2 regions of the Mesorhizobium sp. M0227 genome follow, and region 2 is predicted to be linked to the other one. Evidence: predicted binding sites of a transcription regulator. Region 2 holds the regulator's gene; the other holds the start of a gene.
The links. The regulator PhoB, encoded in region 2, activates phosphate uptake and scavenging genes when phosphate is short. The targets are predictions, from matches to a motif close to TGTCATNNANCTGTCAT.
Positions count from the first base shown of each region.

Region 1 (3,415 bases), on a different contig from region 2:
ACCTTGCCGTCGCGCACGGCCAGAACGTTGTTCTCGTGGCCGCCGTTGAACTGGGTCGAAGCGAAGAAGGTTTCGTTCGAAGCGCCGGTGTCCTTCGGGATCTGGGTCAGCGGGATCAGATAGCCGGAGGTAGAATCCGGATCGGCGTAGCCGAGTTTCTTGCCCTTGGCCGACTTGATATCGGTGATGCCGGAGGATTTCAGCGCCAGGCCGATCGAATAGTAGCCGGTGGCGCCGTCGGTCTGCTGGGTGGTGAGGATCGGGGTGACCGCCTTCGGGTCCTTGAGAGCGATGCTGGCGTAGCCGGAAGCGCCGAGTTCGGCGAAGTCGAGCGTGCCGCCAAGCAGGCCCTGGATCACGCCGTCATAGTCGGCAGCGGGGAACAGCGAGACCTTTTCGAAGCCGAATTCGGCCTTCAGATGGTCGGCGAGGCACTGGTAGTTGCGCAGCCGGTCGGTTTCGTTTTCGCCGCCGAGAATGCCGACGCGAAATTCCTTCATGTCGGCGGCATGGGCCATGCTGGTCGCCATGGCGAGCACCGAAACGGCGCTGAAAACCATCTTCCTGAACATCTGTAATCTCTCCTGTAGGTTCCGGCCCCGCGCCGGCAGCGTTCTCGATTTTGACAGGTGCCCTTGACGCGGGCTGTCGATCCCAACCGCTCTCTCTTGTTTGTCCATGATCTTGCCCGAAAACCGGATTCCACTTTTCGGGATCATGGACTCAATATCCCGGGAATGCGGGTTCGAGCGGTGCGGCGGATGCGGCGATCTTTCGGCTGAAGGCAACGCTGGTCGAGGTGATGGCCTCGGAGATTTCCTGGCCATTGCTGTCGGCGCCATAGACGAGGCGCATGGCCTCGCGGTTGAGCTCTTCCGGCGGACCATCGAAGACGACCTTGCCGGCGGCCATGCCGATAATGCGGTTGCAATAGGTGCGGGCGGTGTCCAGCGTGTGCAGATTGGTGACGACGGTGATGCCTTCGCGCAAATTGATGTCCTGCAGCGAATCCATCACCACCTTGGCGTTGAGCGGGTCAAGCGAGGCGATCGGCTCGTCGGCGAGGATAACCTTGGGCTGCTGCATCATGGCGCGGGCAATGGCGACGCGCTGCTGCTGGCCGCCCGACAAGGTGCCGGCCGGTTGCAAAGCGGTGCGGGCGATGTCGAGCCGCTCGAGAGCTGCGACCGCCTCGGCGCATTCGGCGCGGGAGAACATGCCGAACAGGTTTGACATGGTCGAGCGGTGGTTCAGCTTGCCGAGCAGCACATTGGTGAGCACGTCGAGGCGCGGCACCAGGTTGAACTGCTGGAAGATCATGGCGCAGTCACGCTGCCAGCGCCGCAGCGGCGAGCCGCGCAACTGGGAAACCTCGGCGCCGTCAAAAAAGATCGATCCCTGGCTGGGATCGATGAGACGGTTGATCATGCGAAGAAGGGTCGATTTGCCGGCGCCCGAACGGCCGATAATGCCAACCATCTGACCCTGTGGGATGGCGATGTTGATGTCGCTGACGGCGGTGTTCTTACCAAATCGGCGGCTGACACCGCGGATTTCGAGCGTGGCGGAATTTGCTGACATGGGGCAGGTTCCAGTCTGGACCATATTGATCGTCAGGCACTCGCCTAACGCAGCCACATGAACCTGCCGTGTCGCGGTGATGTCAGTTTTGTTACGCTCCACAGGTGTGGAGTTATGGCCGGCCCAGGGCCAGCAGGTCCTCGAAGTGCTCCATGTCCCTGAAGCCGCAGAAGGCGGGAGTTTTGATTTCGATCACGGGAGCCTGCTGCTCGAAAAAGCTTGAGAGAGTCATCGAACAGGTCCTGCCATGTGGCTGCCATGACGATGATGTGAAGAATTATCCTTCGTATTTTTCCAGGAAGGCCTCGGCCGATAGTTCCCGGAAATCGTCGAGCGAAGCGCGCAGCCTGGCATGATCCCAGTCCCACCAGGCAAGCGCCTGATAACGGTCGGCGGTGCGGCGGTCGAAGCGCTCACGGATCGGTTTGGCCGGCACGCCGGCGACGATGGTGTAGGGGGCGACGTCCTTCGAGACGACGGCTCCGGCGCCGATCGCCGCGCCGTCACCGACGGTGACGCCGGGCAGGATGGTCGAGCCGTGGCCGAGCCAGGTGTCGTGGCCGATGGTGACTCGCCTGGCGCGACGCTGGGCGAAGAATTCTGTCTCGTGCTCGGCGTCGTCCCAGTAGTCCGAGGCGCGATAGGTGAAATGGTGCAGCGTTGGCCGCCAGGTCGGGTGGTTGGTGGCGTTGATGCGCACGCTGGCGGCGATGTTGGCGAACTTGCCGATCGTCGCGCACCAGACGGCGCAGTCCTGCATCATGTAGGAATAGTCGCCAAGCTCGCTTTCCGACACCCGGCTGCGGTCGGCGATCTCGGTCCAGCGGCCGAGCGTCGAATTCTGCACATCCGCCGTCGGATGGACCAGCGGCGTCTCGGACAATTTCCTGGTCATGCGGCGATTTTTCCGGGAGCGAAAGCGGTGACGTCGATGATGCGGTCGGCAACCGCCTCGCGTACGTCGTGGTCATGGAAGATGCCGAGCAGCGCGACATCAGCCGCCTTCTTGGCGGCGATGAGTTCAATCACGACATCGCGGTTTTTGGCGTCGAGCGAGGCGGTCGGCTCGTCGAGCAGCAGGATCGGATGCTCGGTGATGAAGCCGCGTGCGATGTTGACGCGCTGCTGCTCGCCACCGGAGAAGGTCGCAGGTGGCAATGCCCAGAGTTTCTCCGGCAGGTTGAGCTGCGCCAGCAAGGCGCGTGCCTTGCCGCGGGCAATCTCGCGATCCTCGCCGCGCTCGACCAGCGGTTCGGCGACGACATCCAGCGCCGAAACGCGCGGCACGGTGCGCAGGAATTGGCTGACATAGCCGATCGTTTGCCGGCGCACGGCAAGCACGGTGCGCGGGCTGGCAGTGGCGAGGTCGATCAGCCCGTCATCGTGGCTGACGATGATCTGGCCTTCGTCGACGGCGTAGTTGCCGTAGAGCATCTTCAGGATCGAGCTCTTGCCGGCACCGGACGGGCCGCCGAGCACGGTGCATTCGCCGGCCCTGATCGAGAACGAGACACCGGCGATAACAGGCAATTTGATGCCGTCGCGCAGATGCATGGTGAAGCTCTTGGCGACGTCTGAGACAACGAGGGGCGTCGGCATCAGAAGGTCCTCCAATCGCTGTTGGTTTGCGGGCCAGCACCCCCCTCTGGCCAATGCAATTGCATGTGCGGAATAACGGTGAAATCTCGAAGCGGGTGTTTGCGAGGTGTCGGCGCGAGGCACCCCCCTCTGTCCTGCCGGACATCTCCCCCGCAAGGGTGGAGATTGGCAGCTTCACCCGCAGCGCTTTTCTTGCAGCCTTGGTAATTGGTGAACGCAGCAGGGACAGCCGATC
Region 1 is NZ_JAMYSJ010000005.1:230,996-234,410, reverse strand. It holds gene phnD (phosphonate ABC transporter substrate-binding protein) at 1-572, opposite strand, end outside; gene phnC (phosphonate ABC transporter ATP-binding protein) at 724-1,581, opposite strand; gene NKJ00_RS10020 (DapH/DapD/GlmU-related protein) at 1,859-2,476, opposite strand; gene phnL (phosphonate C-P lyase system protein PhnL) at 2,473-3,180, opposite strand.
Region 1: the regulator PhoB is predicted to act here: its motif matches at 1,661-1,677, upstream of phnC (phosphonate ABC transporter ATP-binding protein).

Region 2 (3,415 bases):
CGATGTCGTCGAACTCAGGGCGCGCGTCGGCATGGTGTTCCAGAAACCCAATCCGTTCCCCAAATCGATCTACGAGAACGTTGCCTATGGTCCGCGCATCCACGGATTGGCCAAGCGCAAGGCCGATATGGATCAGATCGTAGAGTCGAGCCTGAAGAAGGCGGCGATCTGGAACGAGGTCAAGGACCGTTTGCAAGAACCTGGCACGGGTCTTTCCGGTGGCCAGCAGCAGCGTCTGTGCATTGCACGCGCCATCGCCGTGTCACCCGAGGTGATCCTGATGGACGAACCGTGTTCGGCGCTCGACCCGATCGCCACCGCTCGCGTCGAGGAACTGATCGACGAACTGCGTCAGAACTATACCATCGTCATCGTCACCCATTCGATGCAGCAGGCAGCGCGCGTGTCGCAGCGCACCGCGATGTTCCATCTAGGCTATCTGGTCGAGGAGGGCGCCACCGACAAGATGTTCACCACCCCCGACGACAAACGCACCCAGGACTACATCACCGGCCGGTTCGGCTGAGCTCAGGCATACGAGGGACGAAGATCATGGGTGAACATACCGTCGCATCTTTCGATGAGGATCTGGAGCAGATCAGCCAGCTGATCCGCGACATGGGCGATCTCGCCCGCTCGATGGTCAGTGGCTCGACCAGGGCCTTGCTCAATTCGGACAATGCGCTGGCGCAGCGCGTGGTTTCCGATGATGCCATCATGGATGCACGCCAGCGCGAGCTGGACGATCGCGCCATCACGCTGATCGCCAAGCGCCAGCCAATGGCCAACGATCTGCGTGCGGTGGTCGGTTCGATCCGCATGGCCGGCGACCTTGAGCGCATCGGCGACCTTGCCAAGAACATCGCCAAGCGCGTCGGCACTGTCGGGCTGAGTGTCACGCCGCACGACCTTTCGCATTCGATCGACGCGATGGCGCAACTGGTGCTGATCCAGGTGCAGGGGGTCGTCGACGAGTACGCCGCCGCCGACCCGGCAGCGCTTGCCACGCTCAGAAACAATGACGAACGCATCGACGTCAAATACACCTCGGTGTTCCGCGAGCTGCTGACCTACATGATGGAAGATCCCCGCAACATCACGGCGTGCACGCACCTGTTGTTCTGCGCCAAGAACCTCGAGCGGATCGGCGACCACGTGACCAACATCGCCGAAAATGCCTACTATGTTTTGACCGGCACGCAGCTGCCAGCCAATCGTCCGAAGCAGGACGAGACGGCAATGTCCGCGCCAGCGGCATAACAGGGGTGACCAGCCGATGATCGCACCACGCATCATGGTGGTGGAGGATGAGGAGCCGCTAGGCGTGCTGCTCCGCTACAATCTTGAATCCGAAGGTTACCAGGTCGAGGTGGTGACGCGCGGCGACGAGGCCGAAATCCGGCTGCAGGAGAACGTTCCCGACCTTCTCGTGCTCGACTGGATGGTGCCGGCGGTTTCCGGCATCGAACTCTGCCGGCGCCTGCGAATGCGCCCAGAGACCGAGCGGCTGCCGATCATCATGCTGACCGCGCGAGGCGAGGAAAGCGACCGCGTGCGCGGCCTGTCGACCGGCGCCGACGACTATCTGGTCAAGCCGTTCTCGACGCCGGAGTTCATGGCCAGGGTCAAGGCGCTGCTGCGCCGGGCCAAGCCGGAAGTGCTGTCCAGCGTGCTAAAGGTCGGCGACATCGTGCTCGATCGCGAGTCGCACCGGGTCTATCGCAAGAAGAGCGAGATCCGGCTCGGGCCGACCGAATTCCGCCTGCTCGAATTCATGATGCGCCACCCCGGCCGCGTGTTCTCGCGCAGCCAGCTGCTCGACAATGTCTGGGGCGAGACGATTTACATCGACGAACGCACTGTCGACGTGCACGTCGGCCGGCTGCGCAAGGCGGTCAACAACGGCCGCATGCCTGATGTCATCCGCACCATCCGTGGGGCGGGTTACGCGATCAGGGAAGACTAGGTGGCTGTTCCGTCCCGATAGATCGTGACCGGGAAAACTCGATTAGCACGTGGTCGCCAACAGCCGCGAAGAGTGGAATGTTGCACTCGTCTCATCGATGGGGAGCGAGCACGTGACGCTTTGGCCCAAATGCGGTCATTCGAAACCTGATGAGGATGACCGCTCTTGGCGGTACGTCGCCATCTTGCCCGCAGACTCCGACCAGAAAGCCATGCAAGAATAAATTTGAGTTAACTTAGATATACGTTCGTTAAACGACGTGTGTTCTGCATAAATATACGATTTTACTAAATTGCTTCAATTTACATTGAGCCATCACCTCCTTATTCATTATCCGCCTTCCGATTATTGCGGTCTCGGATCGAATGACGATTCCGTGGAACGATCTCGTTCCTTGCAGCGTTGCTTTGGGAGCGGTCGCCGGACCTTTGACCAGGTCGGACACCATGAGGAAGGATTTCTGATGAGCACGGTCTTAAACGCCAAAGGCATCCCTCTTGCCTACACCGGCGCTTCCACTCATTGGTTCTCGGCCACCGGGTCTGGACCGGAACTGCATGGCACCTCCGGCAACGACTCCTTCTGGGGAGACACCGGCGTCACTGTCACGATCCACGGTGGCGCCGGCGACGACTACTATCATCTCTATTCCACCAACAACAAGGTGGTCGAGGATCCTGGGGCAGGGATCGACACGATCGACACATGGATGAGCTACAAGCTCCCTGACAATTTCGAGAACCTCGTCGTTACCGGCACCAACCGATTTGCGTTCGGAAATGCGTTGGACAACATCATCAAGGGCGGGTCAGGTCACCAGACGCTGGATGGCGGCAAGGGAAATGATGTCCTGATCGGCGGCGATGGCGCCGATACTTTCGCCATCTCCAAAGGTAATGGAAGCGATCTTATCTTCGATTTCGGTGCGACCGATGCGCTCCGCCTTAACGGCTACGATTTCACTTCGTTCGATGCCGTCCGTTCACAGATGGTCCAAGTGGAATCGAACGTGATGCTGAACCTCGGATCCGACGAAATCCTGGTGTTCAAGAATACGACCATCGACAAGCTGCAGCCCACCCAGTTCGAACTTCCGATAGACAAGTCCGCAATGACGCTGTCCTTCTCCGACGATTTCAACACGCTGAGCCTTCGGGACGGGCAGGACGGCACCTGGAATTCCAATTTCTGGTGGGGAGCGCCGAACGGCAGCACGTTGAGCAGCAATGGTGAGTTGCAGTGGTATATCGACGCCAATTATGGCCCGACGAGTTCGGTCCATCCGTTCAGCGTTGAGAACGGCGTCCTCACCATCACCGCCGCGCAGGCGCCGGAGGACATCAAGCCTCTGATCAACAACTACGAATACACCTCGGGGATCCTGACGACCCACGACACCTTCTCGCAAACCTACGGCTATTTCGAAATGCGGGCGGATCTTCCTGAAAC
Region 2 is NZ_JAMYSJ010000003.1:287,500-290,914, forward strand. It holds gene pstB (phosphate ABC transporter ATP-binding protein PstB) at 1-526, shown strand, start outside; gene phoU (phosphate signaling complex protein PhoU) at 553-1,260, shown strand; gene phoB (phosphate regulon transcriptional regulator PhoB) at 1,277-1,966, shown strand; gene eglC (endo-1,3-1,4-beta-glycanase EglC) at 2,430-3,415, shown strand, end outside.